Regions from separate parts of the Pseudoalteromonas sp. NZS71_1 genome, predicted to be linked through region 1. Evidence: predicted binding sites of a transcription regulator. Region 1 holds the regulator's gene; each other region holds the start of a gene.
What was found. Region 1 encodes sigma-54, which starts transcription at its own class of promoters, with help from an activator protein. Its sites were predicted from a motif close to GTTGGCACGNNNNTNGNNT; they were not measured.
Positions count from the first base shown of each region.

Region 2: I6F43_RS02200 (hemerythrin domain-containing protein) is a predicted target of sigma-54. The motif match lies at 2,509-2,527, and genes of this name have one in related genera.
Region 3: I6F43_RS16965 (TorF family putative porin) is a predicted target of sigma-54. The motif match lies at 2,366-2,384, and genes of this name have one in related genera.

Region 1 is NZ_JADYXM010000002.1:477,560-481,775, reverse strand. Features, by position in the region: gene rapZ (RNase adapter RapZ) at 1-493, opposite strand, end outside; gene ptsN (PTS IIA-like nitrogen regulatory protein PtsN) at 512-964, opposite strand; gene hpf (ribosome hibernation promoting factor) at 969-1,256, opposite strand; gene I6F43_RS05080 (RNA polymerase factor sigma-54) at 1,283-2,782, opposite strand; gene lptB (LPS export ABC transporter ATP-binding protein) at 2,852-3,577, opposite strand; gene lptA (lipopolysaccharide transport periplasmic protein LptA) at 3,574-4,119, opposite strand; gene lptC (LPS export ABC transporter periplasmic protein LptC) at 4,109-4,216, opposite strand, start outside.
Region 2 is NZ_JADYXM010000001.1:518,745-522,960, forward strand. Features, by position in the region: partial or broken gene I6F43_RS02180 (tetratricopeptide repeat-containing diguanylate cyclase) at 1-1,355, shown strand, start outside; gene I6F43_RS02185 (DUF6500 family protein) at 1,392-1,610, opposite strand; gene I6F43_RS02190 (hypothetical protein) at 1,648-1,905, opposite strand; gene I6F43_RS02195 (hypothetical protein) at 1,965-2,219, opposite strand; gene I6F43_RS02200 (hemerythrin domain-containing protein) at 2,567-2,992, shown strand; gene I6F43_RS02205 (plasma-membrane proton-efflux P-type ATPase) at 3,110-4,216, opposite strand, start outside.
Region 3 is NZ_JADYXM010000015.1:12,199-16,414, reverse strand. Features, by position in the region: gene I6F43_RS16975 (efflux RND transporter periplasmic adaptor subunit) at 1-617, opposite strand, end outside; gene I6F43_RS16970 (YIP1 family protein) at 674-1,387, opposite strand; gene I6F43_RS16965 (TorF family putative porin) at 1,581-2,267, opposite strand; gene I6F43_RS16960 (hypothetical protein) at 2,545-3,708, opposite strand; gene I6F43_RS16955 (helix-turn-helix transcriptional regulator) at 3,864-4,064, opposite strand; gene I6F43_RS16950 (hypothetical protein) at 4,073-4,216, opposite strand, start outside.

The DNA.
Region 1 (4,216 bases):
CAAACGTGACAATCAGTTGCTTATCTTTTTTACCTAAAATCTTTTCACGAATAGATTCAGCAAGTTGATGAACGCTTAAATCAGTTGTATCTATCATAAAGTCGGCGCGGGTGATTAATACATCAAGTAATTCTTTTTCTTTTTTGATGGCTAAATCAAGAGGCAACGAGTCAATTGATAGTGGGTGTAATCTACGAGTTTCAGAAAAACGTTTGATCAATGTTTGATCGTCGCTATCTAAATAAAATAACGTAGGGTTTGCAAAGCCTGGCAAGTATTCAAGAATATCGTTAAATTCATCTTGTTGTTTAGGGATGTTCCGTACATCAATGCTAACAGCAATTTTATCGTAGCTATCAGACACACTGCGAACTAATGAAGGAAGCAAGTTAACTGGAATATTATCTACGCAATAATAACCTAAATCTTCTACAACGCGTAAAGCAACCGACTTTCCAGAACCAGAACGGCCGCTTATGATAATTAACTCCATTTAACACCCTTTATAAAACTATGATTGATTGACAATAACTTGGTAAAGCTCAGTATCTGATTTTGCACTGCGTAACTGTTTACAAAAATCTTTATTGTTTAGTTTATCAGCAATGGTTGCTAGAGTCTTTAAGTGCTGCTGGTTATCGCCATCTGGTACGATGAGTGCGACGAAAATATCAACAGGGCGATTATCGATTGCATCAAAATTTATTGGAGTTTCGCTAACGAGTACTAAAGCCAAAGGCTCTTCTGCACCGCTCATTCTTCCATGAGGAATGGCAATGCCACGCCCTATACCTGTACTACCCAATTTTTCTCTGCTCATTAAAGCATTAAGAATATCTTGTTGCGGTAAATACGGAAGTTTGTCGTGAGCAAGTTCGCTAATGAACTCTAAAATTCTTTTTTTGCTATTAAAAAGGACCGCAGCTTTGCTGCAGTCCTGGCATATAAGTGAGCTTAATTTCATCATATTAGTGTCGAGCAAGCTTCTCTTTGTGTTTAATTACTTGTCGATCGAGCTTGTCGATCAACGAGTCAATGGCGGCATACATATCTTGATGTTCTGTAGAGGCAAATAACTCAGCACCGCTTACGTGTATGGTGGCTTCTGCTTTTTGATTTAATTTTTCTACATCGAGAATGACATGAACATTATTAATATGATCAGAGTGTCTTTCTAGCTTCGCAAATTTGGTATTAATATAGTCTCTTAGTGAATCGGTTAATTCTACGTGACGACCAGTTAAGTTTAGTTGCATAAGCATTACCCTCTTTTTTTTGCGTCTTAAATCAAACTTTTACGTTGATTTGACGGTGGAATAGCCAGAGATTCGCGGTATTTTGCGATTGTACGTCTCGCTACTTTAATTCCTTGCTCAGCCAATATATCCGCTATTTTGCTATCACTCAATGGTTTTGCTGAGTTTTCTGCTGCGATTAATTTTCGGATAAGCGCACGGATTGCTGTAGATGAACATTCACCCCCGTTTTCGGTGCTTACATGGCTTGAGAAAAAATATTTAAGCTCAAATATACCACGGGGTGTGTGCATATACTTTTGGGTTGTTACGCGCGAAATTGTTGATTCGTGCATTTCTACCATTTCAGCAACATCATTTAAAACCATTGGTTTCATGGCTTCAGGACCGTGTTCAAAAAAGCCTTGTTGTTGCTTAACAATACAATTTGTTACTTTTAATAGCGTGTCGTTTCTACTTTCTAAGCTTTTAATAAACCATTTAGCTTCTTGTAAATGCGAGCGAATAAACTGGCTGTCACCACTGGATTTTACAGTGCGAGACATTGCCGCGTATTGGCTATTAACACGAATTTTAGGCATGCTGTCTGGGTTTAACTCAACAACCCAGCGGCCTTTAATTTTTTTAACTGACACATCAGGAATAACATACTCAGATTCTTCTCTTACAATAGTATCTGCAGGTTTAGGGCTAAGAGTATGTATTAATGTCATTACTTCTTTAAGCTCTTCTTCTTTGAGCTTAGTTTTCTTCATTAATGTACGATAGTCACGAGCAGCTAATAAATCAATATGCTCGGTTAAAATCATTTTTGTTTCATTAATGTAAGGTGTTTCTTTGTCAAACTGGTTAAGCTGAATACACAAACACTCTTGTAAACTACGTGCAGCAATACCAACAGGATCAAACAGTTGGATGCGTTTTAATACAGCTTCAATTTCATCAAGTTCGACTTCGTTATCATCTTCGTTTTCTTGATTAAAGCTTTCTAAAATCTCTTCGCAGCTTAGTGTTAAAATACCTGAATCATCGACGGCTTCTACAATCGCAATAGCAATAGCTTCGTCTGTAGGGCTAAATGGCGTTAGTTGTAACTGCCACATTAAATACTCATGGAGCGTTTCAGTAGAGGCGCCTTGGTATATTGATTCGTCTTCAGGCATCGGACCCGATGATGATGCTGGGGCGGCACTCATGTACTCATCCCAACTAACATCCATAGCCATGTCGTCACTTAGCGTGTCTTTTGCAAGTGCTTCACCACTATCTTGTTCGTATTCGCTTGGAGCATCATCGGCAGATGCGCTAACAGTTATGTCATCTGTATCTGCTTTTTGCTCGTTTTTACCTGCAGCGTCTTCTGAATAGTCTGCTTCTTCAACCTCTAATAGCGGGTTGCTGTCGAGAGCTTCTTGTATTTCTTGCTGGAGATCCAATGTACTGAGTTGCAACAAACGAATAGCTTGTTGCAGCTGTGGAGTCATTGTAAGTTGCTGGCCCATGCGCAGCTGTAGTGATTGCCTCATGTATCTCTAACAATCCTTTTATGTTGTTATAATTAATACTAGCAGATGCTTAAAGACATGGCGTAAATGTTACAGCCTAAATTGCTCGCCTAAGTAAACATCGCGTACTGTTTTATCATTTAATACGTGTTCTGGAGTACCTGATGCAATCAGCTCCCCATGAGAAACAATGTAGGCTTTTTCACAAACATCAAGGGTTTCTCTTACGTTATGATCGGTAATTAATACACCAATCCCACGATTTTTAAGATGTTCTATTATTTTCTTTATATCTAATACCGAAATAGGGTCAACACCTGCAAATGGTTCATCCAGTAATATAAATTTAGGATCTGCTGCCAGCGCACGTGCTATTTCAACACGACGACGTTCGCCTCCTGACAATGCCATACCTTGGCTATCACGAATGTGTTGTATGCTAAATTCATCTAATAATTTATCGAGAGTGTCTTCTCTAGCTTGTTTATTTAACTCTTTGCGCGTTTCTAAAATGGCCATTAAGTTTTGATAAACAGTCAGCTTTCTGAATATTGAAGACTCTTGCGGTAAGTAGCCAATGCCTAATCTAGCACGACTATGCATAGGTAAAAGAGTAATATCGTTATCGTCTATCGATATTTTACCTTTGTCGCTAGGTACAAGTCCTACTATCATATAAAACGTGGTGGTTTTACCTGCGCCGTTAGGGCCAAGTAAGCCAACAATACTGCCAGCTTTGACTTCAAGGCCGACGTTTTTTACAACTTCACGGCCTTTATAGCTCTTTGCTAATAGCTCTGCTTTTAATGTGCTCATGGTTGACCTTTGTCGCTTTTTTTACTTTTTTTAGTCTCGATTGGCACTAAAATTGTGTGAACGCGGTCAGTTGAGTTTTCATCTTTTTCGGCACTGATTAGCTGCTGCTCTATATCGTAGGTAATGCTTTTAGCATTTATTTTTTGTCCCGCTTGCGATACTTGTGCATTACCAACAAGCGTTAAAAAACGCTTAGATACATCATAACGTACTTCGTCAGCACTGGCGCTCATAGTCGTGCCATCTGATTGCTTCTCTTCAAAGTGCGCAGGGCTACCTGTAGCAATTAATAATTGTTTATTATCGCCAAGTTCATCGCGTTTATGTACTTCTAAGCGGTCGGCTGTGATACGGCGGTTACCGTGAATAATTTCAACGTTTTTCTCAAAAATTCCGACATTAGCTTTTAATTGACCTTCTTGCTTATCGGCGCTTATTGAAATTTGATTTGCAGCCGGTTGCGTGTTTTGCTCTGCAGCACTACTATTAAACGCTAGTATAAGTGTAGGAATAATAAGTGATTTTAATATTTTATTGGTCATAATATATGGTTCGCGTATGGTTAATTAGTTTTATCACTTCGGTTTTTAAGTCGGCTTCTAGGCCTTTACCAGTGATTTTTAAATTGGGCCCAGTGAT
Region 2 (4,216 bases), on a different contig from region 1:
TGCACTAGAGGGGTTAGAATTAGCATTAAAAGATGACGATTCAGCATCTCAAGGATACTTTTTTTAGAAAAATAGCCGATGCATATAATTATCTAAACGAAAAAGACAAAGCCGTATATTATGCAAAAAAAGCGGTTGCGGCATATGAGCAAACACAAGATGGGCTTTTTACCTCAAAAGCATATTGGAGCTTAGGCAATGTATTGCTTGAAGTAGAAAAACCTAAAGATGCCTTAATATACCTAGATAAAGCATTGCTCTATTTTAAAAAAGTTAATATGCAAAAAGGCTTAACCTTTGCTCAGTACTCAATTGCAAATATTGAGTACTTACAAGCAAACTACGATAAAGCTTTAACTTTAACTAAAGAAAACATTGAGCTTGCTCGTTCTGCAGGTGTTTACGACATGCAACTCGCATCGCTCATTTTGTTAGCTGACATATATATAAAACTAGATTTACTTGATCAAGCAAATGAAGCAAACGATGAGGTGTTTTTAAAATTAGATAAATTCAGCCGCAGTATTTATAAAGCCGATTTTTTAAGTAAACGCTATGAGCTAAAACGACGCCTTAACCACACTGACGAGGCTTTTGAAGCAATTGAACAAAAGCTCCTTTATACAAAAAAACACTACGAAGCAACCAGTGAAAATAATATAAAAACACTACAGGTACAGTTTGAAGTAAAAGAAAAAGAAGAAAAAATACAGCAACTAGAGTACGCAAAAGATATTAGTGAACTACAAGCTAAAGAAGAATATCAACAAAAAATAATTTGGCGACTCAGCGCTGCTATTGCGTTTATTTTAGTGATTGCTTCATTATTTTTATTTTATCGGCAGGCTCGACAACGTCAAAAGTATCACGATATTTCATTAACAGATTATCTAACAAATTGCCCTAATCGCAGAGGAATAATGCGCGCAGCAGAAGCAAAGTTTGGTGAAGGTAAAATGACTATAGCAATTGTTGACTTAGACTACTTTAAAAAAGTTAACGACCATTTTGGTCACGATGTTGGCGATTTAGTTCTTATTGCCTTTGCAAAAGCTGCAAGAGAAACACTATGTAATGATCATCAGTTTGGCCGTTACGGCGGCGAAGAATGGTTATTGGCACTAAATACGGCTGATGAACGAATAATTCGCGATATATTTAACCGACTCGCCATTAGCTTCGCCGAGCATTGCAGTAATATAGAAGACTTTCCTACAGATACAAAAATCACTTTTAGTGCAGGAGCTTCTGTAAGTAGCCCTTTAAAAAGCACACTAGATATTCTTATTAAGCATGCAGATAAATTACTTTATAAAGCAAAAGAAAACGGAAGAAACCAAGTCGTAGTTGATTAAATAAACACAGCTAAAAGTATTGGCTCATTTACTTGACTAAAGTTCGTCTAAAACCATTTGTTTAATTTTATGTGCTTTTACAAAATGATCTAATTTATGGGTGTGTATCCACCAAGTAGCAGCTTCCATAAGTAGCTCTGGGTCGTCGTTTTTATTAGCAAAAAAGGCATAAAAAGAAAGCCCTACATTTTCGCCTTTAACTGCTATTTTTTTATCGCATACGGTAATTATTTTTGCTCTTAGTTCTTCCCTCATACATACCTTATTTAGTTATATTTTTACTGTATATGTACTATTGAAATACGCCATTTAAAAAGCTAACGATTAGCTGTAAAAGACTTCTATCAACCAAACCGTGATTCTCAAGCTCTTTATTAGGCGTATTTACTTTTGCAGCTTTGCATTCATTATCTAATGTTTCATTTTTACGTGTATCGGTTTCGTATGCAATATCTGCTTGTTCCATACATTTTGCCGAACCTGCGTAAGGCTGTGCCGCACAAGCGCTTAGTAATAAAAAAAGTGGAATTACTATCAATAATTGCTTCATAACTAATCCTATTTTTACGCAACTTATTTACTTTAAATTACAGCTGCAAGTTAGCCTATTTACTTTTCTACCACCATTACAAAAAATTCAAAAAAGAACGTACCGATAGCATCAAAAAAAGTGTCATTTTTTTCATCCTTTTTAATTTGTGCGCTAATGCATTGATTATAAACTTCTGAGCTTGTTTGAGCGCCATTTCGATCAACCGTTTCGGCCTCTTCAATGCATAAGTTAGGGTCAGAACGTGGGGCAGTACTACATGCACTCAGTAAAGCGCACAGCAATAATGCGGAGATGGGGCTTTTTATGTTCATCCTTAAACTATCCTATTAAGTTGACGTGCTACCTGCATTTATACCGATTGATATTATATGTGGGAGTAATACATATAGATTGTACCTAAATAATGTTGCTACTTTATCACTGCAATAAAATAAACAACCAGTAAATATTTGTAAGGTTCTGTAGGAATTTATACTCCTTTTATAATTGAACTACGTAAAATCCTGAAATTATTGCATTCATCTCACTGTAAAATTTACAGTGAGATGAGCATAAAAATAAAAAATCAAAATAAAAGCAATAAAATACATCAACTTAATATTTGGCATTTAGTTTGCTAGTTAATGGTATAAGCAAATAAATTGTAAAAGGATTAGTTATGAATATTTTTGAAGCACTACGTCATGACCATGACAAACAAAGAAAATTAGTAGATGCACTTATTCAAACGCACGGCGACACAGAGCAGCGCCACACGCTAATGGACGAGCTAAAAACAGAATTAGAACAACACGCAAAATTTGAAGAACGTTACTTTTATAACCCACTTATGTTTGATGACTTAACTCATGAAAAAGCGCGCCACAGCGTAGCTGAACATCACGAAATTGATGAATTAATTGAACAACTTGAAGATACCGAAATGAGCTCGTCTGCATGGTTAGTTGCAGCTAAAAAGCTACACCATTTAGTACATCATCATTTAAGTGAAGAGGAACACGAAGTATTTCAATTAGCGGGTAAAGCACTAACCGAAGGGCAAAAACAAAGCTTGGCAAAGCAGTATAATGATGCAATGCACTAATACTTTTTATTTGTGAGTAACTTTACTCACAAATAATTGAACCACCTTATATACACTCCCTTGTGTACTATTGGTTATAAGCCACTTGGCTTATAACCATTTTTTTAAGCCTATATGCTAACTCTTCTCTAGTAAGGGTGCTTCTGTCGGATCAAAAATTCGATACGCCACTAGCTTTAAACCATCGTTAATAAAAAACCACACCAAAGCATATGCCCACACAGCAAGTGCCCATCCCCATCCTAGTGGGGTCATAAACACACCATAAACAGCAATAAGTGTTGCTATAACTTGCGTGCCAAATACGGCGACCATTAATATAGCAGACGGTTTAATAGACCAAAATGGACCTCGGGTACGCGCTAAAAATATAGTCAAATGCCCTGCTACAGAAAGTAATAAGTACATTAATGTTTGAAGATGAGGACGGTCGAGTTCAAATACTTTATCCCCTAAGTAAAATAAACCAAAGGCTGCAATTGGCCCTACAATTCCCAGCACAGATGCAATACCTAAAACGAGCCGCATATTCCATGTCTCGGGCTTATTTTGATAATGCACATTGTCGTATGCAATAGACAAAATGGCGGCATCGTTAAGTAAAGCAAGCATTACAATCATGACTGCTGTTAACGGATAAAAGTTAAAAATTAATATCGCCATTGTCATAAAGAGTAGTACGCGCAGTGTTTCAGCAACCCTGTAAATAGCGTAACTGTTCATGCGTTGAAATATTTTTCGGCTTTCTTTAACTGCATCAATAATAACCGATAAGCCATCGGTCATTAACACAATTGATGCTGCTGAACGCGCTGCATCTGTAGCACCCGATACAGCAATGCCACAGTCAGCTTTTTTAAGTGCTGGCGCATCATTTACGCCATCTCCTGTCATGCCAACAATGTGCCCTCTATGCTGAAGCACATCAATAATATAGTATTTATGCTCAGGGAATACTTGCGCGAATCCATCAGCGCTCTCGATTGAGTCATCTAACTGTGTGGCTTGATGATGCTCAGTTGCACCAAATCCACTAGCATCAAGAATGTTTGTCCCTAAACCCAGTTTACTTGCAGTTTCGCGCGCAATGGCCACTTGGTCGCCCGTGACCATTTTAACGCTCATACCCATTTCTTTTGCATCGGCAATGGTTTGTATTGCTTCTTCACGCGGTGGATCAAAAAGCGGCAATACACCTATAAATTGCCATTTACCTTGCTCGTC
Region 3 (4,216 bases), on a different contig from region 1:
GTAGTACCGGCTATAACGGTTTCACCTTCTTTAATATTTACAGATGCAAGCAAGCCGCTCATTGGAGCTCTAAATACACTTTTACTTAAGCGATCTTGCGCAATTTGTAATGATGCTTGTGCTTGGTTGTACGACTCTATTCGTGATTCAATATCGATTTTAGCTAGATCGCGTGCGCTTTCAATATTCTCGTAGCTCTCTTGATTACCTAAACCGACATCGTATAAGTCTTTTTGTCTTTTAAGTTGGCGCTCTAGGTTAGCAAGGCGTGTTTTATTGTGTTTAATTTCAATTTCTGTGGCGCGAAGGATTGCTTTACTACGGGTAACTTCTGATTCAAAAGCAGTTGTATCAAGGCGCATTAACATATCGCCTTGTTTCACTCCTTGGCCTTCTTGAACAAATATTTTATCTACTCGGCCTGTCACTTCAGAGCGTAATTGCACTTGTGTATTAAAAACTAAATTACCTGAAGCCATTATTGAGTCAGCAATGTCGCCAAGCTCTACTTGAGCAATATTTACTTCGGCTTGTTTTTCATCGCCAGAGATTTGCTTTGACACAATTAGGGCTATAAATGCGCCTACAGCGAGTGTGATGATTATTGCTTTTTTCATTTTTATCTATCCGTGAATTAAGTAATGCGGAGGCAATACATACCCCCATCTAGTGGTTACATTGCTGCAATGACTGCCCAAATACCAAAAATAATGATTGAAGGAAGTGCAGAGAATAGGAGTGCTTTGTTAGTTGAAAAATTAGTCCAGCATTTTAAGCCGATCATTCCCAGTGCAATGCTCCAAAAGCTAAATAAGTTTATTGATTCTAATAAGCTATAAAAAGGATGGCCAATTTCAAGTCCTATTATTAATTGGTTAATAGATGCGTAGCTAAATACGGCTTGTTGAGATATTTGATCTGTACTTGCACTTAGTACAAGAGCTATTGTGCCTAGGCTTGAAATAACAACTGGCATCATTGTCCAGGTAGAGAATCCATACCAAGCTCCGTAGCTATGTTCTGATTCAGGATCTTGTTTAGCCACAAGCATATAATAAAGTGCCATGAGTGCATTCATGATAGCCAGCGCAATTACGCCGCCAAACAGAGCAAACCAAATTTGGTTTTCTGCATTTAGCTCTATACTTTGACGAATTGCTTTTTGCTCGCCAATTGTTGCATCTATACTTGATGCTGCTACTTGCTCATTAATCAAAAACTGCATATCAACACTAGAGTAAAAAATATAAACACTAGCGATACTAGCAAGGGTAATACATATAAATGCTAACCACGACCAACCTTTGGCGTGTTCAACACCATTGAAAGCTTTACTAGGATTTATATAAATATCGAGTAGGGCGCTAAAAGCGTTAGGTGATTTCATTATTATTCCTTTATACCTATTTTATGGCTAGGCAGTTATAAATGCCCAGTGACTAGGTAATAGAATAAAGGAAAATGTATGTATTGTTTTTATTCAATTGTAACGGTTTGTTAACAGATATGAGGGGGTCTTGTTCAAAAACGAGAAAAGGGCCAAAAGGCCCTTCGTGTCGCAGCAAGTAACACATTCTTTCTTATAAATTAAAGTCTACAGAATAAGCAACGTAAGCTTTAATATCTGAATCATCCATATCTGTATCAGATAAACCAAAAGTGAAACCATCTTTCGAAATTGATACACCGTAATCTAAGATATTATCATCGCCAATAAAGTCACCAGAGTAGTGGCCTAAGTGAAGTGCCATTTCAGTGCCGTTACTGCCAACAGCAAAACCGTAATCAGCTGTCAGGTAAAGTGAATCACCAAAGTCTGTACCATCACCACTTGCAGCTGATGTTGCAAGTACTGAAGCACCAAATGTAAAGCCTTCAACACTGATGCTACCGTAAATTTCAGAGAAATCTGCGTCTGCTTCAGAAGCTGCGTCTGGGTAAGCGTAATAAATATAGCCAACATCGTAGCTAACGCTTTCGTTAATGTCGCCACCAAAGCCTGCATATAAATCAAGCTCATAGGTCATTTCATCGGCCCACGATGCATTTGAAGCCCAAGTACCTGCATAAAAGCCCGATTCATTGGCGTAATCAATACCGCCTGAAATAGCTGCATCGCCCCCAGTTTGCTCTTGACCACGCCATAAGTAGTTTGATGTTGCCGCTGCGTTTGCTGTTACTTCAGCATGTACGGCTGTTGACGTTAAAGATGTTGCGCCCATTAATGCTATAGCACTTATAGCGATGGTTTTTTTTAGTTTTAGCATGTCCATTTCCCGTTATATGATTTTTGCTCGCCAAGGTTTTTATTATGTAATCGGAACCTTTAGGCTGACGGCTTTTTATTGTTTAACTAACGGGATAATTGCACTGTATGTGCCAGCTTCATTATTTTTTATTAAAAATTATTTTTTATTTATTAAAAACATGAGCTTGAATTTTATGAATAGGATGGGGATATAACATGAAGGAAGATGTTGCGCACATTGGTGGTGCATAAATTAACCTAGCCGCACCATAAAAGTACGGCTAAATTAGAAGATTTTAACCGAATATAGTGCGCATAAGGCTAATTGTTTCGTTTACGCTGCGACCTTTTTGTACTTCACTCACAATTGAATCACGTTTACTGCGAATGTGTTCAGGAATATCGTCAGCAGCAAGAGCACGGTCTACTAATATTTCTGCAGACTCTTTACCTCTACGCTGAGTTTTACCTGTTGTAGTTGTAGTACGTTTAGGCTTGGTTAGCAGTTTAATGTAGTTAGAGTTATCTGGTGTTTTAGCATCAGCGTAGTGAAAGAAACATGGAATTAATGCTTTAATAGCAACCAATTGTTCTTCTAACTCATTACTAGGTTTAGCCATTTTGTACCATGACATAGCTTGAATACCTTTTACGATATCTTGCCAGTAACGCTCAAAATCACTATTTTTAAGTTTAGAAACACCAAGGGCACCACATAATGCATCTAATCGATTATTTGTAATCGGAGTAAATAAATCAGGGCGACGCATTGCAAGCAGTCGTGTTGCAGGCGCAAGTGTTGGCTTTTCGTTGTTGTCGGTGAATATTTTTGAATAAGCAGCAACAAATTGTTGATATTCGTATTGAGTAATATCACCTTCAAGTGGAATATTCACTAGTGCATCGTCAAAAGCACCTGGTAAATCACCAAGCATTTGATGGAAGCTCTTTGCACTCTTTGTAGATGCAAACCATTCAACGTCAAAGTTGTATGTGCTTGGATCAAGTGATGCCATGTGCTTACCGCTAAACGCAAGTAAGTCTTCAGGAATCATATCTTTAAGAGACTGTTCACGAATGCTTTTGATGTAGTCTACCAAACGAAGCTGTTCATCAAGTGCAATAACGTCTTTGTGTTGTTCTACAAATACACTTACAACAGGCCACGGAGCAATACGTAAAGTTTTAACCTGTAAAAAGCTGATAGCTGAAATAAGCTGATCGTGTAGCTTCTTAAGTACTGGTAACTGCTGTGGCTCTAGCAAATCGTAGTTCATACGATCTCTGCTTGCACTTAGCAATTCGTAACACCAAGGTAAAAAATCATCAGGGTGGTTTTCTACTTTCACGGCCATAAGGTTAAGGCTTAACTCTGAAGATTGCTTCAGAATGTTCTGATAGATTTGATTTTCTTGTTCGCCTAGCGTCATTTTTGACGGTGAAATTAGCAGTTTTTTCATGCCTTGTAGAATCTCCGGTTTAGATATATATTTTTTTGCTGGTCTATTTTAGCGCAATTACGCTAATAACAACAGCGCTGTCCTCCATACGTTGTAATTGAAGTGACTAAATCGGTATTTTTGCTAATAAAATGAGACTAATGCTTTAACATGTATCAATCATTTTCATCCAGTACAAAGAGGCTTTCAACTGAGGTATTAAAATGCTTTGCTATTTTTAGAGCAATTATTACCGACGGCGTAAACCGGTTTGTTTCTACGGTACTTATTGTTTTGCGCGACACTTTAATAGCATCAGCAAGTTCTTGCTGTGAAAGCCCGGCCTCTTTTCGATACTTTGCTATGTTATTTTGCATATCCACTCCTAATCACGATTTTGCCAAAGCAATGAAGCGCCATATACCAAGAGCATGATACCTAGGTAGAATATTGCCATAGTTGCATGCGAAAATTCGGTAGGTATTTCATCGCTTATATAAAAAACACCCAGAAGGCAAAACCCAAATGC